One region of the Paenibacillus sp. 1-8 genome, then DNA from elsewhere that is predicted to be linked to it. Evidence: riboswitches for the same ligand, from Rfam matches in the RefSeq annotation. Region 1 holds a riboswitch; each other region holds the start of a gene.
The links. Region 1 has a riboswitch for cyclic di-AMP ahead of AC0WRU_RS00545 (C40 family peptidase). Riboswitches for the same ligand answer to the same signal wherever they lie in the genome.
Positions count from the first base shown of each region.

Region 2: another riboswitch for cyclic di-AMP. It lies ahead of AC0WRU_RS12855 (3D domain-containing protein); the one in region 1 lies ahead of AC0WRU_RS00545 (C40 family peptidase).
Region 3: another riboswitch for cyclic di-AMP. It lies ahead of AC0WRU_RS00140 (G5 domain-containing protein); the one in region 1 lies ahead of AC0WRU_RS00545 (C40 family peptidase).

Region 1 covers NZ_CM149995.1:136,790-142,184, forward strand. Annotated here, with positions in the region: gene AC0WRU_RS00530 (hypothetical protein) at 1-177, shown strand, start outside; gene AC0WRU_RS00535 (4a-hydroxytetrahydrobiopterin dehydratase) at 296-595, shown strand; gene AC0WRU_RS00540 (GNAT family N-acetyltransferase) at 671-1,177, opposite strand; gene AC0WRU_RS00545 (C40 family peptidase) at 1,481-1,981, opposite strand; cyclic di-AMP (ydaO/yuaA leader) riboswitch at 1,987-2,124, opposite strand; gene AC0WRU_RS00550 (hypothetical protein) at 2,411-3,238, opposite strand; gene AC0WRU_RS00555 (M1 family metallopeptidase) at 3,250-5,262, opposite strand; gene AC0WRU_RS00560 (YwhD family protein) at 5,387-5,395, shown strand, end outside.
Region 2 covers NZ_CM149995.1:2,829,380-2,834,774, forward strand. Annotated here, with positions in the region: gene AC0WRU_RS12835 (DUF350 domain-containing protein) at 1-103, opposite strand, end outside; gene AC0WRU_RS12840 (PspA/IM30 family protein) at 234-902, opposite strand; gene AC0WRU_RS12845 (NADH:flavin oxidoreductase/NADH oxidase) at 1,008-2,030, opposite strand; gene AC0WRU_RS12850 (polysaccharide deacetylase family protein) at 2,334-3,140, shown strand; gene AC0WRU_RS12855 (3D domain-containing protein) at 3,299-3,967, opposite strand; cyclic di-AMP (ydaO/yuaA leader) riboswitch at 3,975-4,148, opposite strand; gene AC0WRU_RS12860 (amino acid ABC transporter ATP-binding protein) at 4,394-5,116, opposite strand; gene AC0WRU_RS12865 (ABC transporter substrate-binding protein/permease) at 5,103-5,395, opposite strand, start outside.
Region 3 covers NZ_CM149995.1:29,101-34,495, reverse strand. Annotated here, with positions in the region: gene yabG (sporulation peptidase YabG) at 97-993, opposite strand; gene rsmA (16S rRNA (adenine(1518)-N(6)/adenine(1519)-N(6))-dimethyltransferase RsmA) at 1,143-2,027, opposite strand; gene rnmV (ribonuclease M5) at 2,035-2,580, opposite strand; gene AC0WRU_RS00140 (G5 domain-containing protein) at 2,728-3,876, opposite strand; cyclic di-AMP (ydaO/yuaA leader) riboswitch at 4,146-4,428, opposite strand; gene AC0WRU_RS00135 (TatD family hydrolase) at 4,630-5,395, opposite strand, start outside.

The DNA of each region.
Region 1 (5,395 bases):
TTGGACCCGGCAGGGCGTCAGGAAGTCAATGAAGCGCTGGCGGAAGACCTGTTTTATGCGCTGGGTACAGAGCCCGTTATCGCTGTGGGCAGCGGCGTTGTCATCTATGAACCGGAGCAGCACCGTATCTATGTGCTCATTGGAGATGAGGAGCTGACGTCGGTACCTTTGATTTGAGCAGGCCGTCTTATGGATTTATCAACGGGGCCGTGGTAATATGGACACCAATATATCGTAGTTTTGGTCGCATTCAAGCGGCTGAAAGGCTTCCGTATAAACGGGGAGGAGTCGTATCATGCCTTTTACACAAGAAGAGATTGAAGCACATCTGGAGAAGCTGGAGGGCTGGGAACTGGAGGAAGGACGATGGATTGTCCGGAAATATAATTTTTCCAGTTTTATGAAAGGGATTGCATTCGTGGATGAAGTTGCTGCTATATCGGAAGCATTTAATCATCATCCATTTATTACGATTGATTATAAGACCGTGACCCTGCGTTTAACCTCCTGGGATGACGGTGGCATTATGGCCGTGGATATTAAGGAAGCCCAACAATATAATGAAGCTTTTGAGAAAATGCGTAGCAGTCATTGAACTGATCATGGTCTGCCGTATGATAAAAGCGCCTTCGATATACAACAATGCCGTTGTATGCCGAAGGCGCTTTTATCATAGAACACGAGGCTGGTGGTCGGGATGATATACCATACAATGAAATGGCTTCTTGCCATCGGGAGTCTGACGTTCATAGGTATCCGTAAGCTCAAATCCGGCTGCCTTGTAAGCCCGAATGGCGCGCCCATTCCAGGTCAGCACCTCCAGATCAATTTCATTCTCCGGGTTGCGTCGTCTGGCTTCCTCGGCAATGGCACGGACAAAATCGGCGCCTCTGCCATGTCCACACAATTCGGGGTGCATTCCCAGACCCAGCCGGGTCACGCTAATCATTGGGAAATATTGAGCAAATCCGGTTAGTGTGTTCTCGTCATCCAGTACGGCAACATATTGCTCTTGGCGAAGCGTGGGGCTTCCAAATTCGACTTCAAGCGCCTTCATTTGTTCCCAAGGTAGCCAGCCGTATATGTTGTAGGGTGGATCATAGCGCCACTCACATATCGCAGCCGCCTGCTGCTCGTCCATCGGTACGATCCGGTAGTTAGATATTGAGGCCGGCATGTCTTCCCATCCTCCTTTTACAAGTACTTAAACCATTAACAACAGATTGTAGACAAGTTGTTGGGGATTGGCAAGCGTGTTTATTTCATACCCAAGTCGGGTATACATTCAATAAGAAGGCTTTACTGTTCATATGCTCCCCCAGCCGTGACGGTAAGACCGACGATGTTCACAGAAACTGAAACCTTTTGAGGTGCCAGTTCGTCAGTAACGATAACGTTTCTGATGTTGTGGACATAAAAAACCGCAATTCGATTCCGTCCAGAATCAAATTGCGGCTCAGGGTTAGCTTGCTGTCGTTAGTTATTCTACGTTGTCGTCATCAGGAACTTCAGAAGCTACGGCGTGGTAAGCGTCTGTGCTCATAATTCTTTTTGCACCAACATAGCGGTTAGCGTAATAGTTTTCGTTCAGTGAGCTAACAATTACACCACGTGAAGTTGAGGAGTGGGCAAATTTCCCTTCACCTACGAAGATACCTACATGGGAAATGCCTCTTCCTGTGGTGTTGAAGAATACCAGGTCACCAGGTCTCATTTCATCGCGGGATACGGAAGATCCCATTTTGAATTGTGATCCGGATTGATGGGGCAGATTAATTCCCAGTTTTTGATATACATACATTGTGAAGCCGGAGCAATCGAACCCGTCGAGTGTAGTGCCTCCGTTTCTGTAGTTCGTTCCTTTGGCATCTTGGATGACCTGGTCCATCTTAGAGTCTGCAAATGCACTTCCTCCACCGAATGTAAAAGATGTAAAGGCAATGGCGAGACTCATGGCTGCGATCGTTAGCTTCTTCTTCAAAAAAAATATACCCCTTCCAATGCCTGCGAGGTTAGCTTAAGGATTCGGTAGAAGGTTCCCCTATGACCACTCTGTTGCGAGATCAATTCACCCAAACTGGTTCCCCCGCTTCCCAGGTGCCAGGAATTAGGCTTAACTTAAGATGTGCACCTTGGAGAGCAGTATTCACGATAACGATGTTTTGAAGGTAAAGGTTACAATAAAGATTACAAAGTTGTTACTATCAGTTCACTGCGATTATTGTAACAAAGTCGGCTGGCTTTGGCAAATGTTTCATCGCAAAAAGTTACAAAAAAAATCCGCTCCCTTTATCGCGGGAACGGATTTTGTTAAGAGTATTCAGTTATGTGCCGTTTGCCTGGATATGAATGGAGATGGATAGTTGTCTTTGGACAGCCAGAAATTGCTCGGGAGGAACGGAGTGAAGGTTCAACCTCTGCCGGAGATATCGGTATGCCATAGTCGGTACTGTGAACTGATGTGCCATAGCCTGACCAGACTGGTAACAAAATGATACGTTTGCTGGAGAATGAGTGCCAGCATGCCAGTCCAAATCATCGCCATCGTGCCGAATAGACCAAGGACGAGCAGTACACCTGCACCGAGCAGAAGCGAAATACCGATAGCCGGGAGGATTTGGCGAAAGAAGGCAAGCAGCGACGATAGTATGGCGTGACCACCTACGGTGCCTAGCTGCATGTACAGGATGCACTGGCGGATGAACCAGCCATAAGCAATCCAACCGATGGCATAGGGCAGAACATGCAGGAGATAGGTGGGAGATTGCAGCGTCCCTGCTACGATAGGGTAGAGCTTTGGCACCACCCAGAAAGCAGGGAGCAGCAGGAGTCCAAGCTCGATGACGTAATAGATCAGCGATGACAAGCCATGACGTTTCATTCCACGGAAAAAAGACAGACTTTGCGGCTCGGTCGCATGGGTATGCAGACTTTGGTATATTCCCGCCCGGATGAAGGGGGTAATCAGTGTACGCAGCACCGTTGCCCCCAGTAGTATCCACAGATACATATGAACCTCTCGGTTGTCCGTCAGGGCAATCTGGCTCTCCATCCAAAACAACGTCTGTCCCAGTTCATTTTGACCCTGATCGGGGTAGCGCAGCAGCAGGGGAGTAACGGCGGATTGTACCAGTCGATAGAGAAAAACGCCCCATAGCAGTCGATACAGAAACAGAATGATGACAATATAAAATTGTATGCGCACAAGCGCCCAGCCTTCTTTTATAACAGTACGCATCTATAGACACCTCACCATGACAGACTTCCAAGCAGTGTCTCCAGCAGCTTGGTTACACTTATACTCCAACGGGTCTGGGTTTTTTCGTTCAGTTCGGCCTTCAGGCTGTTGTTGATATGCTTATTCTCCAGCGCAATCGTGTACAGCGGATCAACAATCACATGGGAGACCGGAGATGCACTTTTTAGTCGATAGGTTGTGCTTTTGCCCGTGCCGTCCCATGCCTTGAACATCGTTGTGCCGTCCTTGAAGGTAAATTGAACAGGGACCTTGGGATAATCCGCCCCTTTTTTGCTGAGTGTAATGGTTGCTTCGTATCCGTTGGCCAGCTTGCGGTTCGTAATGCGATCCACTGAAAAATCCGCCATCTGGCCGTCGTATACATATTGTTCAAAATAGTGGCTCCACGAACGTCCGGTGACTCTTTCGACGATACGCTGAAAGTCCTGTGAGGATGGATGCTTGAATCGGTAGGTCTGGACGTAGGTACGCATAATTCGGTCCATTTTCTTCGCGCCGACCTGGCGTTCAATGCCACGCAGCACCAGCTTGCCCCGAGAATAGGCATTTTGTGCATATTTAGCAGCCGAGCCGTACTTCCAGGACTCACGGTTTAACGGCTGCGGGGATGATACCTGCCCAGACTGTAACGGCAAGTTGGGGATGAGCCCATATTCCTGCTCCATGAGTCGTTCCTCTGCATAAGAGGTAAAGCCTTCATCCAGCCATGGTTCCTCGAACTCGTTGTTTGCCACCATTCCATAGAAATATTGATGCCCAATCTCATGAACCACTGTCCGCTCCAGACCATAGCCGGGATTCAGATGATCCGCCGCTGCGGCCGTAATGAGTGTGGGATACTCCATGCCGCTCGCGCCGCTGCCTGCTTTGGGTGGTACAACGATGGACAGGGTCGAATATGGATAAGGCCCGTACCACTTGCTGTAATAGGAAAGGGCGGCCTTGGCTGCGCTCATATAGCGTCCCTTGAGCTCCTTGTGCGATGGGTCGAGATACAGCTTGATTTTGACACCCGGCACCTCGGCAGAAGAAAAGGGCTCTTCTGCGGCTACAAAATTCGGTGAAGCGGCCCATGCAAAGTCGTGCACGTCATCGGCATAGAATTGATATATTTTTTGTCCATTTTGCCGGACTGCTCCACGGGTGGGAAATCCGGTTGCAGCCACGATGTGTGTTTCAGGCACTCGAATCCGCACACTGTAAATTCCGAAATCTGCGTAAAACTCGGAGTTTCCATGATACTGATGCAGATTCCAGCCTTCCTCGGCGCGTCCGCGCTGTCCTGCTGTTTCGTAGACGCTGAGTTTGGGAAACCACTGACCTGCCATGACAAAATCATCTGTTGCGCCCATACGTGCGAAGATGGCGGGTAGCTTTACCTCAAACTTCATATATAATGTAATGCTTTCACCGCCTCGGACCGGCTTGGGGAGACGTACCTTCATGAGCGAGCGGTCGTTCACGTTACCGTCATCCGGCTGCACGTATTGAGTCCGGTGCATGAGGGATAAACCGTCTTCCGTTTTAAGTTCAGTTAGTGTCATGGAGCCAAAGCCGTTCTTGGGCATGGTGTCGCCGCGCAGCTTGCCCCCGGATTCCTTCATGAAGGTGGTTTCCATGGAAGAGAAGGCATTGGGGTACAGATGCAGGTACAGCTCGTTCACGGTTTTGGTGCCCGGATGCTTCCATGTAAGCGTCTCGGTGCCCCGCAAAACCTGTCCTTCTTCCAGAGACACGTCAATGTGGTATTCCACCACACGCTTGCTAAGAATCTCCGAAGCGGGCTGTGAAGGACTTTTGGGAACGTCAGGCAGGATGTTTGCCCCCAGGGGCTTGCCCATATTAGGCGCAAGCGCAGACTTCGACTGGGAATCGTACATCGGTTTGCCCAAGGATTGCGAATTCGACTCGGATTGAGGCTGCCAGGCAAACCATAACGTCCCTGCGAGGAGACCGAGGGCTAGTGTAGACAATAAAACGATTTTGGTGCGTGCTGGGGTCATACAATGGATACCTCCCGTTGACAAGCATCTACAGCATGTATATGTTTGCTTTCGGGAGATTATTAGTTAAAATATTTATAGTGTAGAATGAGTGTGAAGACGGAAAATGGAGGCTTAGTGACGCATGAGTGAA
Region 2 (5,395 bases), 2.7 Mb from region 1:
TATACTTCGTAAATAAAGAATCAATGTACATCAATACGAACAACAAAACGGCACCGGCGCCAGTCCATACAAGCATCGCTTTCATCGTTTCTAAAAAATGCATTTCATACCATCCTCCACATCTTCTTGACCTTCATATATGTTGATTCACGCCTCCGGGCAGGGAAAAGCGAAGGAGAAAACGGTTCCCCTTCGCTTCCTTTGCAGCCACGCAGGCGGCCATGCTTATAACCTTATTTATTATCGTATTGCTTCAACAAAGCGGCAAGCTCATCGTCCACGGCACTTTTCTTATCAAGCTCCTTAAATTCCTCATCCAGCGATTTTTCCTTAGAGGACATTTCGTTGCTTGCTTCAGCATGCGCTTCTGCTTGCAGCATTTTTTCTTCCATACGCTTCAGTCCGGCAGTTGCCGTATCGGAGCTAAAACCGTTCATCGCTTTGTTAATTTCTGTTTGCGCTTTGGCTGCATTATAACGGGCAACCAGTGTTTCACGCTTGTTCTTCATTTCCGTCAGTTGTCTGCGCATTTCATCCAGCTTACCACGCAGGTTATCGGCTGCCGCTTTATTCTGCTCGTAGCCCGTCTTGAACTCGGTCATTTTTTGCTCAGCAGATTTCTTTTCTTCCAACGCGCGGCGAGCCAGATCCACATTTTGCGCTTTTGCTGCCGTATGAGCCTGCTCTTCGCGTTTTTTCACCAAAGCGGCCTGCTCTTCATATTGCTGTTTGAATCTCTTCTCAATGGCAATCTGAGCGGCTACGGCTTTCTCTGCATCCTCCAAGTCCTCTTGCATATCACGAATGTATTGATCCGTCATTTTAATTGGATCTTCGGCCTTGTCAATAATGGAGTTGATATTGGACATCGTAAGATCTCTTAAACGTTTGAAAATAGACATGTGAAGTTCCTCCTAGAGTTGAATGCTTAAATTTTAAGCTCTGTACACATGTTTACGCAAGCTTTGCAAATAGAGTTTCAAAAATATTATCTGATAAAGTGCATTTTAGAAACCACGCAAGTATGGCTCCGGGATATCCGCCTGTACTTTCAGATCCCGCGATGCATGCAACGCCCAATACGGATCGCGCAGCATAGCGCGTCCTATCGCTACCAGATCAGCTTCTTTTTGCTGAATCACCCGCCGGGCATCCTCATAATCGTCCAGCAGACCGACAGCGATTACAGGAACATTCAGCTTTTCACGTACTTTATGTGCCAAATCCACCTGATATCCCGCTCGCGCAGATGGACCGCCGTTAGAACCAATTGGCCCCTCGCCACCAGAGGAGATGTGAAAAATATCCACACCTGCATCACGATATCGTTCCCCTGTGCCCGCTATGTATTCCACATTATATCCGTTTTCGACATACTCTTTGGCGGATATCCGCATCAACACAGGCATATCAGACGGAAGTACCTCTTTAACAGCCTGAATCACTTCAACACCGAACAGCGATAGATCCTGTCCATACTCATCTTCTCTGGTATTCGTTAAAGGTGAATGAAATTGATGGATCAGATAACCGTGTGCGCCATGAATTTCTACCGTATCAAACCCGGCTTCCACCGCGCGGCGCGCGCCTTCCCTATAAGCCTGAACCAGCTCCCTGGCTTCGACTGTCGTCAAAGCATGCGGCTCCTTGAAACGATCGCTAAAAGCAATCGAGGACGGTGCAACAGGCAAGTCGGCATCTTCAGCCTTTCGTCCGGCATGACCTAATTGAATTCCGATTTTGGCACCGTACTTGTGGACTTCTTCCACTATTTTACGGTATGCAGGAATATGCTCGTCACTCCAAATGCCCAGATCATGATCTGTAATACGTCCATCCGGGTGGACCGCCGTCATTTCCACAATAATCAGCCCGGTACCACCTACTGCCCGGCTAACATAATGGACATGATGCCAATCATTTGGCTTTCCATCTTTGGCCTCCACACTATATTGGCACATAGGGGGCATTACAATCCGGTTTTTTAAAGAAAGTCCCTTTAATTGATAAGGAGTAAACAAGTCGGTCACTTTTATCCATCCTTCCTTTAATTCCAACTCTGTACAATATGAATTCCAACCTCATTATACACCAGCTATCACTGGATACCGAATCCATTAAAAGGCTAAAACTTGCGAAAATGCTGTTGTTTTCGGTCAGGTTTAATAGAATATGTGCGTTTAGCTTCGTGATCTGCACTTACATCCGTATTGTGCTGCATTTCAACTCAGCCACTCAATAGTCTAACCTGTTCAGCGGCATAATTTCAACATGTCAGGTACATAATAAATGAAAGCGAAAGAAGGTACCACTGCACGGAAAGGGGGATACATATGCCGTACAGGGGAATATGGCCAATCATGGCACTGTTACTAGCATTTTCGAGTTTTCCCGTTCACGCGGATGCGCCTCCCGATATTGGAACGAACCCTCCCAAGGAAGCGACTGTTGCTTCTTTAGCACATAAGAGCAGAGAACGAGCCACTCCTACATTAGCCATGCTTCGAAAAAAACATGCGGATATTTTTAAAATGTGCGGCCCGCATACTCAGCAAATTGCCCTAACTTTTGATGACGTGCCCGATTCCCGGTATACGCCGCAGGTTCTGGACATTTTGCACGCGAATGGTATCAAAGCCACCTTCTTTATCGTCGGTCACCGTGCGGAAAAACACCCGGGCATGATTCGCCGTATCATACGTGAAGGCCATGCCATAGGCAACCATTCCTATACCCACCCGGATTTTAGGAAGGCTTCACCGGAGCGCTTTCGCAACCAGATTAAGAAAACAGAACATATTTTGGAGGCCACCGTCGGCTTTCGACCCAAGCTGATTCGCCCGCCCTATGGTGAAATAACGGAGCCTCAGATCCAGTGGGCGCGTCGTCACGGCTACATGATTGTAAATTGGAACGTAGACTCCCTCGATTGGAAGGGACTGAGTAAAACACAAATTCAGCGTAATGTAATTCCTGCTACCGGACCAGGCTCCATCATTTTAATGCACGCAGGTGGAGGTCAAAGCTCCAACCTGAAAGGCACAGTTCAATCCCTGCCGGGTCTCATTCAGTCGCTGAAAGCCAAGGGCTACAAATTTGTCACGGTTCCACGGCTACTTCACACCTCGGAGCGGAAATAATAGTAAAAGGGCTGTCTTACCAGCAGATGCATTCTGCTCGTCAAGACAGCCCTTTTTTATTCGACAAAGCCCATATGAATTAGGATCGGCGATTAAGTTATTTGATATTGGTTTACATAATATATATTATGTAAATATAATTCATTGGCTTATACAGTCTATTTATCAATGACGTACAGCTTCACATTTTGAAAACCAAAGTCATTCACAAAAGATGGGCTACCCGGAATGAAAATATCAATCCGTTTCCCTGTAATGGCGCTGCCCTTATCGCGTGCTACCGCTACAAAAGATTGATCCGGCAGCCCTGGATGGGAATAGCCTGTAACCAGTACTTTCGTACCTAAAGGAATTACGCTTGGATCTACAGCAATCGTACCGAGCTTAAGCGGATTTCCGAAATAGTCCACCGCTCCCCATTTTCCATTTTCACAGGCTGCTGCGGAATACGCTGTGGCCTTCACGTCAACTACTTTGCTGTAGCTAAATGTTTTGCCCCATGCTTCAACCTGTTGACCGTCACCTGCTGGCTCTTTCTCGGACAAAAGCTGAGGCTTCGAATCCGAAGAGACCTTTACCTTGTTCTCATCCGGAACCTTAATTTGTACTCCTGCATATATATTGCTGGCAGCAACATCCGGGTTCTCCTTTTGCAGATCCTCTACAGATACCCCGTAACGCTGAGCAAGCAAAAAGAAGGTATCACCTTCCCTGGCGGTATGAAGCGAAGCGGCGTCAGCTACCCCTGCTGTCTGTGCCAATCCTGCGATAGCTGCGGCCAGCACTGCAAATTTCATTGTTTTTCCAATACGTTTCAGATGTTTCAAAAGATATGTACCTCCTCTAATATGCCTGCGAAGTTAGCTGTCGGATTCGGACTCAGGAGAAGCCCTATGCTTAATGCAATTCACCCCTAGGCACCTTCCATCCCTTCGTATGAAGACGGATCAGAAGTGACTGCCGTTGTTACGTCCCCCGCACTTCCCATGGTTTTGGGTCCCGCATTCAGCGTCTGTCTGGCTGTTTGCTGCCCCGGTAAGTTTTGGCTCATTGCATAGTATCACAATTTTGTAACCTAATCTGCATGAAATTGTTGGGAACCTTGAACATCATACTATATCCGTTACAATTTTGTCATCAAAAAATCGAAAAAGGTAATAAAAATCTGAAAGGATATGACAAAAAAAAGAATAAGCCCTCCCGTCAAACTTCCGTCGTGGAGGGCTTGCTTCATAGCTTTAAAAGCTCATTTCTTATAAAACCTTGGCAAGAAAATCCCGAGTACGATCATGGCTTGGAGTACCAAAAACCTGCTCCGGTGTACCTTGCTCCACAATTTGACCGTTATCCATAAAGATAATCCGGTCACCTACCTCGCGGGCAAAGCCCATCTCATGCGTTACGATGACCATCGTCATGCCACCCTCAGCCAGCTTCTTCATCACGTCCAGCACCTCTCCGACCATTTCAGGGTCCAAGGCGGAGGTCGGCTCATCGAATAGCATCACATGCGGCTGCATCGCCAAGGCACGTGCAATTGCAATCCGCTGTTTCTGTCCACCGGACAACTGGTTTGGATAGGTGTCTTTTTTGTCTTCAAGTCCAACGGTGCGCAGCAGCCCCAACGCAATTTTCTCCGCTTCCTTTGCTGCCTGGCCTCTAACCTGAGTCGGCGCAAGCGTCAGATTTTGCAGCACCGTTTTGTGCGGGAACAGATTGAAATGCTGGAACACCATCCCCATTTTCTCACGAGTCGCATTAATGTTGTGACCACGAGCCGTAATCGACTCACCCTCAAACAGAATCTCCCCGTCAGTCGGCTGCTCCAGCAGATTCATACAACGCAAAAATGTACTTTTTCCCGAGCCACTCGGTCCAATGACGACGACAACCTCGCCTTTGGCAATATCTACATTAATGCCTTTTAAAATTTCATTTTTGCCGAACGATTTACGCAGTTGTTTAACGGTGATCACTGGCTCTCAACTTCCTTTCCCATAAACCCAACAGCTTCGACAAGCTGAATGTCATTACAAAATAAATAGCGGCCGCGATTAAGAATGGACTTAGTCCTTCGTAGGTAATGTTCTTAATGACTTGGGCCTGATACATAATATCCACCATACCGATGGTAGAAATGATGGATGATTCTTTAATAATCGTAATAAACTCATTGCCGATGGCAGGCAGTACGGACTTGAACGCTTGCGGTAAAATGACGTGACGCATAGCTTTGCCTCGTCCCATACCGAGTG
Region 3 (5,395 bases), 110 kb from region 1:
TTTTTTGCGAACAGGAATATGCGTATAAAAATGCCAAAAAGCCCCTGTAACCAGAGGCTTTTTATCCACGGAAATCCTATTCAACAGGTTCACACCCTAGATTGCAGAAGGCGTTACTTTAAGAGTCGACAAATTTTCGAGCTTGGGCAGACCGATGCGATAGCTTCCCCGCGTTTCAATACCGCCCACGCCACGGCTGCCGCTGATCGTCTGATGAAACAAGTCACCCATGTTGACTGTATCACGAATCGACGTAAAGGCTGCCTTGGCAGCCACATATACCGGGTCCAGCGCGTGAATCAGAATGCGCCCTGGCGAACTGGCAAAGTTCGCTCCAGCACGCAGCAGCGCTTCAAAATGGGACTGACATGCTCCCGCCACAATCGTCAGTGAATCCAGATGACGCTCATATTGTCTCGCTACCTGGATCGCCGCCACAAAATTTTGCGAATTTTTATAGCTTTTCAGGCTATATAAATCATACGGCTGCGGATGCTTCAATACCCCGTCGTGTCCGGTAATGACTACGATATCCGGGCGAATACGGGGAAGCAGCCGATACAACGTGTCGGCCATTGCTGATTCATGTACATGATGCCCCTCCGCAGGAACGCGGAGTTGCTCATATAGGCTGAGACATTTTCTCAAATAGCCGGCATCCCCATCCAGATGAAGTACCTTGCCGGGCATTTCAAAATACGTCGACTCCACCGGATCACTCCACTCCCCGATCAAAGCCGCCTGACTGCGGGCAGCTTGCTTCTGCCGTGCCTGCTGCAACAGATGGAGAGACTCATCCGCCTTAATATGGGCTTGCCGTGTCTTCCCGCTAATCTGGTCAGCAGGCACCTTGACCAGATCGTTCACGGGGGAATCGGCAAGCAGCCGAAATTCCGTCCCTTTAATGATCACTTTATCCCGCTGGATGTCCTCAACGCGAAACGTGACATCTCCGCCGTACGATTTTCGAACGACCAAGTCTCCTAAAATCATCACACTGTATCACCCCTCCCATATCGTATGGGTGAATGCACAGTTTGGTTCCTTATTCATGCTCTGGAGCTTATGCAAGCAAGCCACAACCGTGCAAAGCGCAGCCAGACGCCCTCTGACTGCTGCTAAGCGGTCGCTTGTGCGTCAGGTTAGGAAATCCCGGCCTTCAGCAGTACCGCGCTCAGACGCGCAAATTCCTCGATACTCAGCGTCTCGCCCCGACGGGAAGGCTCTATGCCTGCCTGAAGCAACAGCGGCTCCAGCGTGTCCCTGTTCTCTTTGGTAAAGAAGCGGCTTTTCAGGTTATTCGAAATGGTCTTGCGACGTTGAGCAAAGGAAGCATGAACGACTTCGAAGAAATGCTGCTCGTCCACCACCTCTACCGGAGGCACTTCCCGCACACGCAGACGGATGACCGCCGATTCTACATTCGGCTGAGGAATAAACACTGTATTCGGTACGATGCAGACCAGTTCAGGTTCGCTGTAATATTGCACTGCAATACTCAAACTGCCGTAATCCTTCGTCCCAGGAGACGCAGCCATACGCTCAGCCACTTCCTTTTGGATCATGACGACGATATTCTCCAGAGGGAGCTTGTCCTCCAACAGCCTCATCAGGATCGGTGTAGTGACGTAGTACGGCAGATTAGCGACGACGCTCACTTTACTGACCCCGGCAAAATCGGAAGCGAATACCTCGCGCAAATCCAGCTTCAGCACATCTCCGTGGCGTACCTTCACATGCTCATAAGGGGCCAGTACCTCTTCGAGAATAGGTAAGAGCCGCTGGTCAATCTCGACAGCAGTAACTACCTTGGCTGATTGCGCCAGCTTCTCGGTCAAAGCGCCAATCCCCGGACCGATCTCAAGTGCACCCTTCGTATCGTCCAATCCCGCAGCATTCACGATCTTGTTCAGAATATTTTGATCAATCAGAAAATTTTGTCCCAAACTCTTTTTGAACGAAAACCCGTGCCGCTGAATAATCTCCTTCGTGCGCCGCGGTGTTGCTATATCTTGAATCCCTGTCATACGGATATCACAATCCTTCACTTTCAATTTGTGCCAGCGCACCGGCAAATTCCTCACGGCTGATCTGGAACACAGCGAGCCGTTTATGTAGCTGCTTACCGTTACAGTAACCAATACCCAGCACATTACCCAAAGCCATACGCCGTGCAGCAGCATTTGGGTGGGTGATAAGTCCGGCGTCAATCAGATCCGCCCAATCGATTAGAGGATCAGCCCCTTCCACCGTCGTATGCACCCGTGCGAGAGCGTGTCTGATCGCTTCAGGCGAGGCATTCTCTACGCCAATATCCCCTTTGCGCGTCGCTTCCGCCTCCGGTATAAAGGCCTGCTTGCAACCGGGCACCTTGGAGGCGATAATTTTGCGGATGCGCTCCCCTGCATGATCGGGATCGGTCAAAATAATGACACCCCGCCGCTCCTGTGCCAACGCAATTTTGCGCAGCGTCATTTTATTGATGGCGGAGCCGCCCGTTTCTATCGTATCCGCCTCGACAGCACGACGAATAGCCACCGTATCATCCCGACCCTCTACCACGATCACTTCCTTGATCATTTGCGTTTCCCTCCACTACTACACAGTAAGCTATATTCATCTTTCCCTGCTTTTGAAAACAAAATAAGAAGAGGATATCCTCTTCTTAGCATGGCATAACTATGATGTTAATAGTATCGCATTGACCCAAACATATACAACACGTTTTTAGTTAATTTCAGGCTTCACGGGTCCAATCACATATACGGTTTTTCCGTGCTTCCGACCAAACTGATTGGCTTGACTCAAACTCTCATAATACACATCGATTTTGTGGCCTTTAATCGCGCCACCGGTATCCTCCGCACGGCGGAAGCCCACCCCTTCAATATACACCCACCAGCCGATTGGAATCACACTTGGATCGACAGCAATGGTGCGCCCTTCCGTGACACGCGTGCCGGATGCGGTACGTGTACCGATACCTGACTCCTGTGAGGAATACGCCGTCATGGAGACGTTTTGTAATACTTTACTGTATTTGAAATTCACACCTGATTTACGGACAGCATTGCCCGAACTAACCCGTGTTGCCTTAACGGCATCTTCGGGACCGACGGAAGCAGCCAGAACGACCGGTTTTTTCTTCGTTCCTACCGCAATCACCTTATCCACACGATTTTGCGCGACTTCCTTGTTTACCAGTTGCTTGGATACCAATTTTCCGTCATGGTATACCTTTTGAACATGCTGGACCACAACACCCGTTTTACCGCTTTGGATGACCCGATTATCGCCTTTATAGAGACTCGGATCGGCCGTTTTGATGACCTGATAAGGCACCTGTTGCTTCTGTTCGACCTGCTGTTTCTTCACACGGACGATTTTTATATCCATGTTAGACGAAACAGAGGCATCCAGAGCAGGGTAAACTTTATCATTTGACGATAATTTATAGCCCGAGGTGCGAATGGCACCCTCTACTGTATTTTCTGTTGTGTACAGCTTCTTCGTTTCATTGGCTGAAGATACTTTGACCTGATTGGCACGTTTGATAACTACGCGATCCCCATCCTGAACTGCTCCGTTCAGCGGCATCGAAACCGTATCATGCGGCTGAAGTGAAATCGAATGCTCTTTGAGCAAATCTTGGAGCTTGGATTCCCGGGTTTCTACCGCAGATGCCTTACCGTCGATGACAAAAAAGACCTGTTTTTTAGATTGAGTGTACACCAGAATTGAAATCATAATCGTTAGTGCGATTAGAAAAATAGCAACCAAGGCAGCCTGGCGCACATTTTCTTGCTTCCAACGCAATACGTAAGACATGCTGGATGAGCGTGACTCATGGGTCTCCTCTTTTTGGAAAATGCCCATTTCCTCCGTCCTCCTTACATAGCCCGCCGTCTGGAGTAAGACATAGTTGAGATTGACGTGACTATAACAGATTTTCTACAAGACAAGCCCGTACTGCGGCTGTCCTGCACCATGTACCCGTCTTCGCGGCATGCTGTCCTCCCCTGTTTAATCACAGTATGATGACAGATTTTCTTTTATTCACAACAAAAAAAGCCAGAGAAAGAGACTAGAGAGCTCTTTCGTGGCTTCCGACATGTGCGAATATGCGGAAAAATCATGCACGAGATGGCTTCTCTCTTGTTACGCTTACGGGGTTAGCTGTCGGGTTCGGACGTAGAGAGACGCCCTAGCTTGGGTCAACCGCTCATGGCGGTCGCCTTCACATTCACCCCGAAGACCCAGAAAGAAATCGAAATACGGCCCCTCCACCTGTTCAATCCCATCCGGGAAAAGAATCTAGGTCGAGCCGGCTGGCGGAAGAGACGTTCCCTTCTTGCCCATACACCGGACGTACTGTAAGCCATATCGGTTCCCCCGTTCCCTGTAAAAGGGACTCAGCGAGACTGGTTCATGAAATGAGCTGTTGGTGTTTACATTCAAACAACAATTCACTGAAAAGATGATATCCTGTTTCTATGCATGTTGTAAAGCAGGTTTCAAGTACATTTTCTAAAATATTCGGTTAAAATATTGTAATATTCTCGAGTTTCCTGCAACAAATTCATGATTAGCTTCGTCTATCTCATTATTTTGATTGATTTCTTCACTTTTTTACTTAATGTCAAATCGTTCCAAGGCATTTTGGGTCGTTATTGACACTAATTCCTCCACCGCTATTCCCTTGATTTGGGCAGCCGCCTCTGCGACCAGTCCCACATGTGCGGACTCATTTCGCTTCCCGCGGAACGGATGGGGCGTCAGGTAGGGAGCGTCCGTTTCAATGAGCAGACGGTCCAGCGGTACCTGTGCCAGTACCTCCTTTGGCTGCTTGGCATTTTTGAACGTTATCGGCCCGCCAAAGGAGAGGTGAAAGCCCATATCCAGCACCATTTTAGCCGTCTCCCAGCTCCCGGAAAAGGAGTGCATCACTCCTCCTACCTCACTCGCTTTTTCTTCACGCAAAATCTTAACAATATCTTCATGCGCATCCCGGTTATGGATGACAATAGGCATGTTCAGCTCACGAGCCAGTCCAATCTGGTTGCGTAACACCCGATGCTGTACATCCTTCGGTGATGTGTCCCAATAATAATCCAGACCAATCTCCCCGATCGCCACGACTTTCTTATGACTGCATAACGATGCAATCCATTCCAGATCGCCTTCCTGCATCGTGATCGCATCCTGTGGATGCCATCCAATTGCCGCATAAATAAAATCATACGTTTCGGCCAATTTCATGGTAGACGGAATGGTCTCACGGTTAAATCCGATATTAATCATTCGGGTCACTCCCGATTCGACAGCGCGTGCTATAACTTCTTCGCGGTCTTCGTCAAATTGCGGCGCATCCAAATGAGTGTGAGTGTCGAATAAA